One region of the Alteromonas sp. AWM4_230 genome, then DNA from elsewhere that is predicted to be linked to it. Evidence: predicted binding sites of a transcription regulator. Region 1 holds the regulator's gene; each other region holds the start of a gene.
What was found. Region 1 encodes sigma-54, which starts transcription at its own class of promoters, with help from an activator protein. Its sites were predicted from a motif close to GTTGGCACGNNNNTNGNNT; they were not measured.
Positions count from the first base shown of each region.

Region 1 (3,426 bases):
TCGCTAGCGGTGCGGTAATAGCCAGTGAAGAAGATTTTTCACAACCCATTAAGATAGGGTCAAACACCCAGTTTATTGATGGTAAAAACAAAACCGCGCTGTACAAGGAAGATGTACTTATTACCCAAGGTTCACTCCTAATCGAAGCTGATGAAGTAGAAGTAATAGCTACAGATGGCAGCGGCCGTGAAATATTTATCGCCCGTGGCAACCCTGCAAGCTATTCTCAATCACTAGAAGACGGTACACCGGTATCAGCGAAAGCCAATGAAATTCGCTATGAAGTAATTAATCGCACTATTTCTCTGGCGGGTAATGCTGAGCTACAGCAAGATACCAGTAAAGTGCAAGGTGATAAGATTACGTTCGATATGATTACTGAACAATTGCTTGCAACGGGTGGTGCCGGTGAAGATGGTGAAGGTCGTGTAACCACAGTATTTACTCCTGACACCATTCGTAAAACATCGTCTAAGAAAGACAACGAGGACAATGAATAGCAATGGCAACTTTGAGCGCTAAAAACCTTGCTAAATCGTATAAATCGCGACAGGTTGTTCGCGATGTAAGCCTTTCAGTGTCTACCGGTCAAATTGTTGGTCTTCTCGGCCCTAACGGCGCTGGTAAGACCACCACTTTTTACATGATTGTAGGCTTAGTCAACTTAGACAAAGGCAAGATCGAAATTGATGATAATGAGCTTACTCACCAGCCAATGCATGAGCGCGCTCGCCGCGGTATAGGCTACCTTCCGCAAGAGGCATCAATATTTAGAAAGCTTACGGTACATGAAAATATCATGGCCATTTTGCAAACCCGTAAAGATTTAAATTCACAACAGCAAGAAGAAGAAGCAGACGCCCTACTTGATGAATTTAATATCAACCATATACGTAATAGTACGGGGATGAGTTTGTCAGGGGGAGAACGGCGTCGCGTAGAGATTGCCCGCGCTCTGGCAGCAAAACCACAATTTATTTTGTTAGACGAACCATTTGCCGGTGTTGATCCAATATCAGTTAATGATATAAAGAAGATAATACAGCATCTGCGAGATAGGGGTATTGGTATCCTTATCACGGACCATAACGTACGCGAAACATTGGATGTTTGCGAAAAAGCGTACATTGTGAGTCATGGCGAGCTTATTGCGCAAGGAACTGCGGAACAGGTTTTAAGTAATCAAAAAGTAAGGGACGTATACCTAGGCGAACAATTCAGGCTATAGTTAGTGTAACCTAATTGTCATTTTTCAGTTTCGCTCTGGTATATTTAATTTAGAGCATTTAAATAAGACGTAGATGAAACCATCTTTACAGCTAAAATTTAGCCAACAACTTACAATGACACCTCAGCTTCAGCAGGCCATTAAACTGCTGCAGCTTTCTACGCTTGATCTCCAGCAAGAGATACAAGAAGCCCTCGATTCTAATCCGCTTTTAGAAGTGGAAGAAAGTAACGACGAGCCACAAGTAGAAAAGAACAATGTCGATAGTGACGATAGCGCTGCTGAAGCGACCGCTTCTGCATCAAGCGATACGCTAGAAGCGGGAGATGCACTGGAGAAGAATGATCTTCCCGATGAGCTACCTATCGACAGTACTTGGGATGAGTATTATTCGGCTTCTTCCGCGCCTGCACCTGGCCCATCTAATGATGATGAACAAATCTTCCAAGGTGAGACCACAGAAGACATTCAAGAACATCTTCTTTGGCAAATGCGCCTCACTCATTTTTCAGATACTGACCGCGCTATCGCTACAGCAATCATCGACTCAATTGACGAATCAGGTTATTTAACCGTTACTCTTGACGACATCTTAGAAGCGGTCAACGACGATGATCTAGAAGAGCCTATCGAAATGGACGAAATAGAGTGTGTACTTAAGCGCATTCAAATGTTCGACCCCATTGGTTCAGGTTCTCGTACACCTCAAGAGTGTCTTATGGTGCAATTGCGCCAGTTTTCAGAAGACACACCGTGGCTTGCTGAAGCGAAGCAGCTTATTGAGGAATATTCAGACTTACTGAGCAGTAAAGACTACCGCACGCTAATGCGTAAGAGCCGATTGAAAGAAGATCAGCTGCGCGAAGCAATGCGTTTACTTCAAACCTTGAATCCTCGCCCAGGTAGTGCTTTAGTTACTAAAGAGCCTGAGTACGTTATTCCTGATGTCTCAGTAACCAAGAAAAATGGCCGTTGGGTGGTTGAGCTGAACCCCGACAGTCTGCCTAAATTAAGCGTAAACCAACAGTACGCAGCGATGAGTCGTCGTGCCAAGAACAGCAGCGATTCACAATTCATCCGCTCACACATGCAAGAGGCCAAGTGGTTCATAAAGAGCCTTGAATCTCGCAACGATACCTTAATGAAGGTTGCAAATTGCATTGTGCAGCAGCAAATGGGCTTTTTTGAGCACGGCCCGGAAATGATGAAACCAATGGTGCTAAATGATGTCGCAGAAATGGTAGATATGCACGAATCGACTATTTCGCGTGTAACAACGCAGAAGTATATGCATACGCCCCGTGGCATCTTCGAATTGAAGTATTTCTTCTCAAGCCACGTAGCAACAGAGTCAGGTGGTGAGTGTTCATCTACAGCGATTCGTGCATTGATCAAGAAGTTAGTGGCTGCGGAAAATCCTAGCAAGCCGCTAAGTGATAGCAAGATTGCTTCATTGTTGGCCGAGCAAGGCATAAAAGTCGCTCGGCGAACAATAGCAAAATACCGGGAATCATTGTCGATCCCGCCGTCGAACCAACGCAAAAGCCTTATTTAAACGGGCTTAATAATATAAGGAAGACGAAATATGCAAATCAACCTTACTGGTCATCATGTCGAAATCACCGACTCTTTGCGTAATTATGTCGATACGAAGTTCAGCAAACTTGAACGTCACTTTGATCACATTTCTAATGTGCATGTCATCCTGAACGTTGAAAAATTAAATCAAAAAGCTGAAGCGACTGTTCATTTAAGTGGCGCTGAAGTATTCGCATCCTCAGAAAATACCGACATGTATGCGGCGATTGACAGCATGGTTGATAAACTCGACCGGCAGGTAATCAAGCATAAGGAAAAACTGAAAAAACATTAGTAGTTAATTGAGCATGGATATACAAGCCATCGTAAGTCTGGACCGCACCGAGTGTGCGGTTCAGTGTAATAGTAAAAAGCGAATTCTTGAGATCATCGCTGATATCGCTGCCAAGCATAACGACAACATCGACCAGGCAACGGTTCTAAATAGCTTGATGGCTCGAGAACGTATGGGTAGCACGGGTATTGGTAACGGGATAGCACTGCCTCACGGTCGCTTGGCTGGCCTTGAGAAGGTAATAGCAATCGTTGTAACAAGTACACCAGCTATCAACTTTGATGCCCTAGACGAAAAGCCCGTAGACATATTCTTTGCTCTTCTC
Region 1 is NZ_JBSWTB010000001.1:4,148,683-4,152,108, forward strand. It holds gene lptA (lipopolysaccharide transport periplasmic protein LptA) at 1-500, shown strand, start outside; gene lptB (LPS export ABC transporter ATP-binding protein) at 503-1,228, shown strand; gene ACXACS_RS17865 (RNA polymerase factor sigma-54) at 1,302-2,783, shown strand; gene hpf (ribosome hibernation promoting factor) at 2,814-3,101, shown strand; gene ptsN (PTS IIA-like nitrogen regulatory protein PtsN) at 3,115-3,426, shown strand, end outside.

Region 2 (3,426 bases), 570 kb from region 1:
TTACTGGTGAACTTTGAACAAAAACAAACCTTGGTCGACCAGCAAGAGACGATGTCTCGCCTTGCGAATTTCGATAGTTTGACAGGGTTACCTAACAGACAGTTTGTTCTTGATAATTTAAGACTGGAATTAGCCCGAGCAAAAAGAAATGACGAAGATCTATTGTTGCTATTTTTCGATCTTGATGGCTTCAAAGGGATAAATGATTCGCTAGGACACGAAACCGGCGACCTTATTTTGATAGAAGTTGCAGATAGGGTGCAGTGTTTACTTAGAGACGGTGACTTGTTTGCTCGTTTAGGCGGCGACGAGTTTTTAGTCCTCCCAGATAGAGATGCGACTGCAGATCAAGCAAAGCGTTTAGCAACGCGACTAATTACAGCATTCGACGAGCCCTTTGAGCTCAGGGGACTCTCGCTTACCGTAGGGTTGAGTGTTGGTGTGGCTACTGCTTCTGATGCAGGATACGATTTAAGTGAACTTATGAGTAACGCTGACTTAGCCATGTATCGTTCAAAAGCAAAGGGAAGGGGAAGTTACACATTATTTACGCCGGATATGGTGGAATCTCACAAGCGTAAACTGCATCTAGCCAATGGTATTGAACAAGGTATAACCAACGATGAGTTTGTTGTTTATTACCAAGTAAAAGTAAACAACAACGGTAACGTAATTGGCGTTGAGGCATTGATTCGTTGGCAGCATCCTGAGTTTGGCCTTGTCATGCCAAACGAGTTTATTCCTATCGCAGAGCAAGGCGGGAAGATCACTGCCATTACGCAATGGGTTATCAGTCGTGTTTGCATGGATATGCCTGACCTCAAGCGCTGGGCAAAGGGAGCTTTTAGGGCTTCTATTAATCTATCCGGTCATGATTTGAGAAGCAATCAACTGTTCGATTATATCTACAATACTTTTGCGCTCTATGACGTAAACCCCGAGAATATCGAATTTGAAGTTACCGAAAGTGCTTATCTTGAAAACTTCTCCCTTTCCAATAAGTTTTTCAGACGCATTAGTAACATGGGATGTGCTATCGCGCTTGATGACTTTGGTACCGGTTATTCGTCTTTGAGTTATCTCACTCAAATCAATATAGATACCCTCAAAGTAGACAGGCAGTTTGTGATGGAGCTTCAATCTTCAGAACGCAGCCGACTAGTAACAGGCGCTATTATCGATTTGGCAAAACGCCTATCACTTTCAGTTTGCGCTGAAGGGATAGAAAACCTTGAACAATGGCATTATCTGATAGAGCACGGCTGCGATAATGTTCAGGGTTTTATGTTCAGCAAACCTATTCCCATCAATGACCTTGTTACTTCTCCTTGCCATTTTAAAGCTGAACAGTTTAGCTGATGCTAAAATATGTATGTCGGTATTGTTGCCGACATGCACTTACTACCAGTGTTTCTTTATTGCAACACCTGTCCATGAGTTACCCACATTAAAAGTTCGGCATTCTCTTAAAATTTTGAATTGTAATGCTTTTTTATTATGGCCTGAAAATCGCATAGCAAGTTTCGATGTACTAATGATGTGGTTAATCGAAGACTAATGGTAATATCCATATGCCTTAACTATTCTTTGGTGGAAGAATCCATAGGATAGACATTGGTGAATTGAGAAGGATTTTAGAAAGCGTTTAGCGGAGGATTCATGATGAAACGTCTCGAAAAACTTTTTTTAGCACTTTGTGCCGTTGCTGCGGTACAAGCTGTTTCAGTAGCCGAAGCGCATGCTACACCAGCGCGCACACTTATGCAGAAATTAGATATAGACAAAGATGGTCTTATTTCACTTAAAGAAGCAGTAAGACACACAGAACTACTGCGAAACTTTGGGCTGATTGACGATAATGAAGACGGTAAGCTTTCCGAAGCCGAGTTGGCAAAGAGCGAGCTTACGCCAGGTAACAAAAAGCTCACCGCGAGTGAGTAGATAAGAATATCAACATCAATGAGGGTAGGGTTCTGATAAACAAGGTATCGTTTGGTGAGCGCTTGGTACAACTTGGTTCACTGAGGCAGTTAACGTTAGGAAGTTTTGTACTGGCCCTTATTCCCCTTATTGCGCTTCTTTGGCAGAGCCAAAGCGACTTAGCCAAGGTAGGTCAAATGACTACCCTTGAAACACGCTTTGTAGTGGATGTCGTAAGTGATATGCAACGTCTGGACAATGCAGTGGTGGATGTTGAGCGCAGCATCAGACAGTTTGCCGTTTTACGTAACGACAGGGTGGCGCAGCTCTCTGATAATGCCATAGACCAGTTTGCTGTGGCGGCCGATAACTTGTGTCAGGCGCTTTCCGTGCCAGCAACCTGTTCCCGTTTATCTGAGCAGCTTAATCAACTCGCTGAATACCGTGCCATTGAAGATCAGCTGCTGCTCAATGCGTATTTAGCATCAGTAGGAGATAGTATCGACCAGCTGCGCGACGATGTAGAAGCGGCCATTACAGAGCGGGTTAAAGTACAACAAGACGACTTAAACGCCATGCAGGCGAAACAGGCATGGTCTACCGCAATGCTGGTTAGTGTGTCGCTACTCCTCATATTGATGGGAAGCCAACTGATTGTAAACCCCGTTAATAACCTCAAAAAAATTATTCGGATCATGGCACATAGCGATGGTCAGCTTCCGCCATTGTCTAAGCAGGCACCTAGGGAACTTATTGATGTAGAAAAAGATTTGCATTGGCTTTATGAGCGTTTGCAACAGCTGGAGCACATCAGAACCGCACTTTTAAGACATGCCGCACACGAACTAAAAACACCCCTAGCAAGCATTAAAGAAGGCTGCAGTTTGTTGTCAGAGAACGTGGTAGGCGAATTGAATAACGCTCAACGAGAAGTTTTGTCATTACTTACTGCAAGTACCCAGCGTCTCAATACTTTGGTTGAGAAACTACTCGACTACAATCTGCTACTACAACAAGCACAGCCTAAAATTGTAGAAAGTAATGCAAATAAATTAGTTGATGCCTGTTTAGAGGATTACGCCCTTGCCATTCAAGATAGAGAGGTAGACGTAAATATTTCCTCACCTTCAATACATGTAGACGAGGAATTATTCAGAAGAATACTTGATAATCTAGTGTCCAATGCTGTAGCACACGGAGCAGTTGGACGACCGATAAATATTAGCCTTTATAACAAAAATGATAACCTTGTACTGGATGTCGCCAACAGAGGAAAACGCATAGCGCCGGAATCAGTACACACGCTGTTTGAACCTTTTATCCGCGGGACCGAGCCGAGAAACGACAATGTTATCGGAACGGGGTTAGGATTATCAATTGTTGCCGATTGCGCTCGACTAATGCATGGTGATGTAAAAGTGGTAGATGTAGACTATGCCGATGTTTGCTTTAGAGTGACCATTCCGCAACAGGAAAAATAAAATGAGAATAAGTGGTTTAATTGTT
Region 2 is NZ_JBSWTB010000001.1:3,580,762-3,584,187, reverse strand. It holds gene ACXACS_RS15490 (putative bifunctional diguanylate cyclase/phosphodiesterase) at 1-1,359, shown strand, start outside; gene ACXACS_RS15485 (EF-hand domain-containing protein) at 1,660-1,941, shown strand; gene ACXACS_RS15480 (sensor histidine kinase) at 2,004-3,401, shown strand; gene ACXACS_RS15475 (hypothetical protein) at 3,403-3,426, shown strand, end outside.
Region 2: a site for sigma-54 is predicted at 1,497-1,515, ahead of ACXACS_RS15485 (EF-hand domain-containing protein). Genes of this name have one in related genera too.

Region 3 (3,426 bases), 2.6 Mb from region 1:
CTGTTACCATCGGTAGTATTGAAAAATACATTACCGATACGGCATTCAAAATGGGCTGGCGCCCAGATATGTCTGACGTGGTATGGACCGACAAGAAAGTGGCGATTGTAGGTGCAGGCCCTGCGGGTCTTGCATGTGCTGATATTCTCGTTCGCAACGGCGTTAAACCTGTTGTTTACGATAAATACGAAGAAATTGGTGGCCTACTTACATTTGGTATTCCGTCTTTTAAATTAGAGAAAGACGTAATTAAGCTACGCCGCCAAATTTTTACCGAGATGGGTGTTGAGTTCGTACTCAATACCGAAATTGGTAAAGACATCCAGTTCCAGGATTTGCTTGATAAATACGATGCAGTATTTCTGGGCATGGGTACGTACAAGTCGATGCAAGGTGGTTTCGATAACGAACACGTTGAAGGCGTATATGACGCACTTCCTTTCCTTATCGCCAACACCAACCGCGTAATGGGTCTTGAAAAAGACCCTGCTGACTTTGTTGACATGAAAGGCAAGCGTGTTGTTGTGCTAGGTGGTGGTGATACCACTATGGACTGTGTACGCACCTCTATTCGTCAAGACGCTGCGCAAGTAACCTGTGCGTATCGTCGTGACGAAGAAAGTATGCCTGGTTCACGCCGCGAAGTAGTTAACGCTAAAGAAGAGGGTGTTGAATTCAAATTCAATCTACAGCCTCTTGATATAGCCGTTGATGAAAACGGAAAAGCCTGTGGCGTTAAGTTCGTAAAAACAGAAATGGGGCCGCCAGATGTAAATGGTCGCCGCCGCCCTGTTGAAGTAGAAGGTTCTGAACACGTACTTGAAGCAGATGCAGTTATCATTGCATTTGGTTTCCAACCAAGCCCTGCACCATGGTTTGCCGATTTCGGCATTATGCTTGATGAGAAAGGTCGTGTACGCGCGCCTTCTGCTGGTAAGTTTGCCTTCCAAACCTCACACCCTCAAGTTTTTGCTGGTGGTGATATGGTGCGTGGTAGTGACCTGGTTGTTACCGCTATCGACGAAGGCCGTAAAGCTGCCGAAGGTATCATGGATTATATTGGCGTTTAACCTTCGCGAATATTCCTGGTCATTAAAAGCTCGATAGCCTCGCTATCGAGCTTTTTTGTTTTACACGCCACAGAAGATACGAAAAGCTCTACTTACATACCTTAATAGACCAAGGTTTAGTTGAAGCAAAAGCGCAACGCCTCTAGTATCGTAACAAGGAATTAAGAATATCGCCCACTGGATGAAGAACCTACCTATGAAGCACGTCAACACTAAGAAGCTTTTATTTTGTTTAGCATTAGCCTCAGGAAGTGCCTGTTTTGCAGACACTCTTTCAGTAGATTCTTCGTCGAACGCCCAAGTTAATGAGCAAAAAGTTAACCAGGGTGCGATGCCGTCTTTAAGCCAACCTTCTATTGTGTCGTGCCCCGCCGAGTTCCAGCAGGTGAAAATATCTAATGATGCAAGACAGTGCCAAGCCTTCGAAAAAGACACGTCGGCAGTTATGGTTTATCACTCACCACGCTCCCCAAGTGAGATACTTAGCGAATACCAAGGCGCTCACCCACTACTTAAACCCCATCCAGCTATTAGAGGCCGTACATTATTGTCCTCTCAAGATAATGCCGTAAGGGTAGTTATAAGCCCTGACAATGCCGGTTCTCAGGTTGATATTCTAGTCACCTCAAAAAATCAATAAATACATCGTAGAAATTTGCCAACAAAGCTAATGTTGGCACCCGCTTTGCAATTTCATCAATAACTACTTCATGACAGCAATAAGCGTCATTTTTATGACGCCTATGCCGTAAACGAAGCACATGCCGCTAAGCTATATACACTGGGCCAGGCTGACCTTCAGTTACTCATGTCATGACTTTTTCTATTGATATTTGCGAGGGTTACGATGGAATTGGCAATTATTTTAATGATGTTACTTATAGTCGTTGCACTAGGTGCCATAAAGTTGTCAGACGGTGGAGTGGCATTTCCATTTAGGCGGAAAGCACAACTGTTCACTCCGGTAGAGCATACTTTTTTAAACCTTATTGAACAGGCCATGGGTCGAGAGTTTAGAATAGTGTGCCGCGTACGTCTTAATGACCTTGTATCAGTACGTCAATCAACCAACAAGAAGACAGCAAGCCAAGCGCTTAGCAGAGCATCTAGCAGACAACTCGACTTTGTACTGGTCGATAAACAAGATATGAGCCCTGTTATGGCTATCGATTTGGTTCACAGCCAAGGCAAAGAAGGCTATAAAACGCAAAAAGACTGGTTTGTAACGGGCGCTTTAGATGCTGCAGGCCTTCCGCACGCAAGGATTAAAGTTAAATCTGGCTACACGGTTGACGATATTCGCGAGTGCTTGGAAAACAAACTGATTCCTTTTCGCCGTTTACAAAATAAAATGGCACAGCTACCTACGCACAACCCAGAACCACCTAAGCGCCCTACCCGTCCTGTGCGTTCAAGCAGACCAGCTGCCGCCTGATACGGTTAATCAGAGCTTCCCCTAGCCTTTGTTACTTTGCTGTTTTCTTACTCTCAAATAGCGGTAACAAAGGCATTTTTCTGTCAGTTTCTCTATTTTCCTTATACAATTAGTGCATTCAATAGCGTGTTCACGCTTTTAACTCTCTTAACACCCTCGGTAATGTTATGAAAAAAATTGGTATTTTAGGTGCAATGGATGAAGAAGTTGCGCTACTTAAAGCATCGCTTTGGAACGTAAAAGAAACACAGTGGAAACACCTTACATTCTATGAAGGCACACTCAACGACATTGAAGTGGTGTTGGTTAAATGCGGCATTGGTAAAGTAGCAGCGGCTATCGCTACCACTGTATTGATTGAGCAGTACGCTCCTGATGCAGTTGTTAATACAGGTTCTGCAGGTGGTTTTGACAAGAACCTGAATATTGGTGACTTAGTGATAGCAAGTCACGTTATTCACCACGACGCCGATTTAACCCATTTTGGTTACAAGCTGGGTCAATGTGCAGGTATGCCTGAAGATTTTCGCTGTGATACCGCATTGATGGAAACAGCACGTAGTGCAGCTGCAGAGATAACTTCATTACAATCGACAACGGGCTTGATTTGCACTGGTGATGCATTTATCGGGAGCGATGAAGCGGTGGCGGAATTGCGTGAAAACTTTCCTGATATGAAAGCGGTAGAAATGGAAGGTGCGGCTATCGGTCAAACCTGCCATATGCTAGATACACCGTTTCTTGTGATTCGCTCGTTATCAGATATTGCTGGTAAAACATCGTCAGTGAGCTTTAAAGAATATTTAGACACTGCTGCTAAGCATTCTGCACAGCTAGTTATGGCAATGATCAAGGCCCTCGCAAAATAATATGACAGAGGTAATTAGCGACCCGCAATATCAGTCGCTATTAGTACTTTGG
Region 3 is NZ_JBSWTB010000001.1:1,501,019-1,504,444, reverse strand. It holds gene ACXACS_RS06400 (FAD-dependent oxidoreductase) at 1-1,070, shown strand, start outside; gene ACXACS_RS06395 (hypothetical protein) at 1,267-1,710, shown strand; gene ACXACS_RS06390 (DUF2726 domain-containing protein) at 1,918-2,505, shown strand; gene ACXACS_RS06385 (5'-methylthioadenosine/adenosylhomocysteine nucleosidase) at 2,673-3,374, shown strand; gene ACXACS_RS06380 (cobalamin biosynthesis protein CobD/CbiB) at 3,376-3,426, shown strand, end outside.
Region 3: a site for sigma-54 is predicted at 1,743-1,761, ahead of ACXACS_RS06390 (DUF2726 domain-containing protein). Genes of this name have one in related genera too.

Region 4 (3,426 bases), 2.7 Mb from region 1:
GATAACTACGCGATAATTTGGTTTAGGGGAATCAGGCTTAAGCGGCGGTGGGGGGGCAACTTTGGCTGCTGTAACTACGTTTTGCGTTTTATCATCGAATGCCAACGGCTCAGCATTTTTTTGCGGCTTATCGGTGAAAGTAATAGAGCCGTCTTTTCCTACCACCTTATAGATTGTTGTAGTCGATGGGGATGTCGTAGTCGATGCATCGGGAGCTCGTTCTGCCTCGTTCGTCAGTGGTTCTTGCTGCGCATTGTCTTGCTCTAAACCAAGCGTAGCGGCTTGCAAAGGTAACACTCCATTACTGCAACACAATAATAGGGAAGTTAAGCAGATATATCGCATCATGTTTTGCACGTGTTGTTACCTAATCATTGTATTTGAAAACTGCCAGCTTACTACTTTTATCATAAGAGGCCTGTGGCTAAATCTTTTCAGCATTGCCTATATGAGATTAGCCCCTAGGTCATTGTCCTAAGTGAGCAAACGTAGAAGATGCTTTTAGCGCAGACACAAATATATAGTAGTTAATTAGCACCCATAAAAAAAGCCCGCAGAGCGGGCTTTAGTATATATCGCTATACAGTGTGTTATTACACGCTGTAGTACATGTCGAACTCAACTGGGTGAGTTGTCATGTTAAGTTTAGTTACTTCTTCTGACTTAAGGTCGATGTATGCATCGATCATGTCGTCAGTCATTACGCCACCGGCTTTAAGGAAGTCACGGTCGTTATCAAGTGCTTCAAGTGCCATTTCAAGCGAGCTTGCAACAGTTGGAATTTCAGCCGCTTCTTCTGCAGGTAGATCGTACAAGTCTTTATCCATAGCATCGCCAGGGTGGATCTTGTTTTTGATACCGTCAAGGCCAGCCATTAGCATCGCAGAGAATGCAAGGTAAGGGTTAGCTGTTGGGTCAGGGAAACGTACTTCAATACGACGCGCTTTATCGCTAGTTACGTGAGGAATACGAATTGATGCAGAACGGTTACGTGCAGAGTATGCAAGCATTACCGGCGCTTCGAAGCCAGGAACTAGACGCTTGTAAGAGTTAGTAGAAGCGTTAGCGAAGGCATTGATTGCACGCGCGTGCTTAATGATACCGCCGATGTAGTAAAGTGCTTCTTCAGAAAGACCTGCGTATTTGTCACCTGCGAAGATGTTAACGCCGTCTTTAGAGATAGACTGGTGACAATGCATACCAGAACCGTTATCGCCAACAAGTGGCTTAGGCATAAAGGTAGCAGTTTGGCCGTATGCGTGTGCAACGTTGTGTACCACATACTTGTAAACTTGAATTTCGTCAGCTTTCTTAACTAGCGTGTTGAATTCACAAGCGATCTCGTTTTGACCCGCTGTCGCTACTTCGTGGTGGTGAGCTTCAATAACAAGGCCCATTTCTTCCATAACCATACACATAGCAGCACGAATGTCGTGAGCAGAATCTACCGGAGGTACTGGGAAGTAGCCGCCTTTAACGCCAGGGCGGTGAGCCATGTTGCCGCCTTCGAATTCTTCACCTGAGTTCCACTTTGCTTCTGAAGAGTCAATCTTGTAGAACGAGCCTGCCATATCTGTGTGGAAACGCACGTCGTCGAAAAGGAAGAACTCTGGCTCTGGGCCGAAGAAGCATGTGTCGCCGATACCTGTAGATTTCAAGTACTCTTCTGCGCGACGTGCAACAGAACGTGGGTCACGCTCGTAACCTTCCATTGTTGAAGGCTCAACAATGTCACAACGGATGTTTACTTGTGTTTCTTCTGCGAAAGGGTCTACTACGCAGCTGTCTGCGTCTGGAAGAAGAACCATATCTGATTCGTTGATGCCTTTCCAACCAGCAATTGAAGAACCGTCGAACATTTTACCTTCTTCGAAGAATTCTTCATCAACAACACTTGCAGGAATTGATACGTGTTGTTCTTTACCTTTGGTGTCGGTAAAACGTAAATCTACAAACTTCGCTTCACTTTCTTTAATCAGTTCTAATGCCTTATCTACTGACATCGTGTCCTCCAGGTTTAATGTAAAAATGCGGAATGATCAGCTTCACTCCAACAGTGGCAAAAGTGAAAGCGATTATCATGCCATTTACAAGCATGCCGGTTTTTGTGGCATGGACAGGCATCTATCACTTCCATTTGAATAGCAATGCACCAGAAGGGTGCATCAATGCTTCATAGTGGTGCTTAATTGTTACTTTTATGTCATCTAGCCTAGATCACTTTGTATCACACCACCACTGTATATGTTCAATTCGGTGCAAATAATATTGTCTATTTTTTAAACTGAAGAGTTAATTCTAATAAAAGTGACTTCTTATCAAAAAAAGGTGCGCAAACGTCGTGGTTTTTCTGTACAATCCGCGCAAATTTCTCTATCTGCATTTTTTTGCAACAAATCTAATGCAGACTTATTCGATTCCCGAATTAAGTTGGCATCGATTTACACAGGCTCTATATAAGCATGAATACCACTGATATTAGTAAATTGCGTAACATCGCAATCATCGCCCACGTTGACCACGGTAAAACCACCCTGGTAGACAAACTGTTACAGCAGTCTGGCACCCTTGAATCTCGAGGCGAGCAAGAAGAGCGCGTAATGGACTCGAACGACATCGAGAAAGAACGTGGCATTACCATCCTAGCTAAGAACACAGCGATTAACTGGAACGACTACCGTATCAATATCGTAGATACTCCAGGACACGCTGACTTCGGTGGTGAAGTAGAACGTGTAATGTCAATGGCCGACTCTGTACTTCTACTTGTAGATGCACAAGAAGGCCCAATGCCACAAACGCGTTTCGTTACGCAAAAGGCATTTGCTCAAGGTCTTAAGCCAATTGTTGTTATTAATAAAATCGACAAGCCTGGCGCACGCCCTGATTGGGTAATGGATCAAGTATTCGACCTTTTCGATAACTTAGGCGCAACTGATGAGCAGCTTGACTTCCAAGTTGTTTACGCTTCTGCACTAAATGGCTGGGCATCACACGATGCAGACGAGCCTCAAGAAGACATGAATGCACTATTTGAAACTATCGTTGAGCAAGTTTCTGCACCTGATGCAGACGTAGACGGTCCTTTCCAAATGCAGATTTCTCAGCTTGATTACAACTCATACGTAGGTGTAATCGGTGTAGGTCGTGTTAAGCGCGGTTCAGTTAAGCCAAACCAACAAGTAACGGTTGTTACTGCTGATGGCGAAAAACGCAACGGTAAAGTTGGCTTAGTTTACGGCTATCTTGGTCTTGCACGTCATGAAGTTGAATCAGCGCATGCTGGCGACATCATTGCTATTACAGGTCTTGGCGAACTTAAGATTTCTGACACAATCTGTGACCAAAACACAGTTGAAGCGCTTCCTCCGCTTACGGTTGATGAGCCTACTGTAACTATGACTTTCCAGGTAAACACGTCTCCGT
Region 4 is NZ_JBSWTB010000001.1:1,457,567-1,460,992, forward strand. It holds gene ACXACS_RS06175 (DUF4124 domain-containing protein) at 1-297, opposite strand, end outside; gene glnA (glutamate--ammonia ligase) at 594-2,003, opposite strand; gene typA (translational GTPase TypA) at 2,463-3,426, shown strand, end outside.
Region 4: a site for sigma-54 is predicted at 2,070-2,088, ahead of glnA (glutamate--ammonia ligase). Genes of this name have one in related genera too.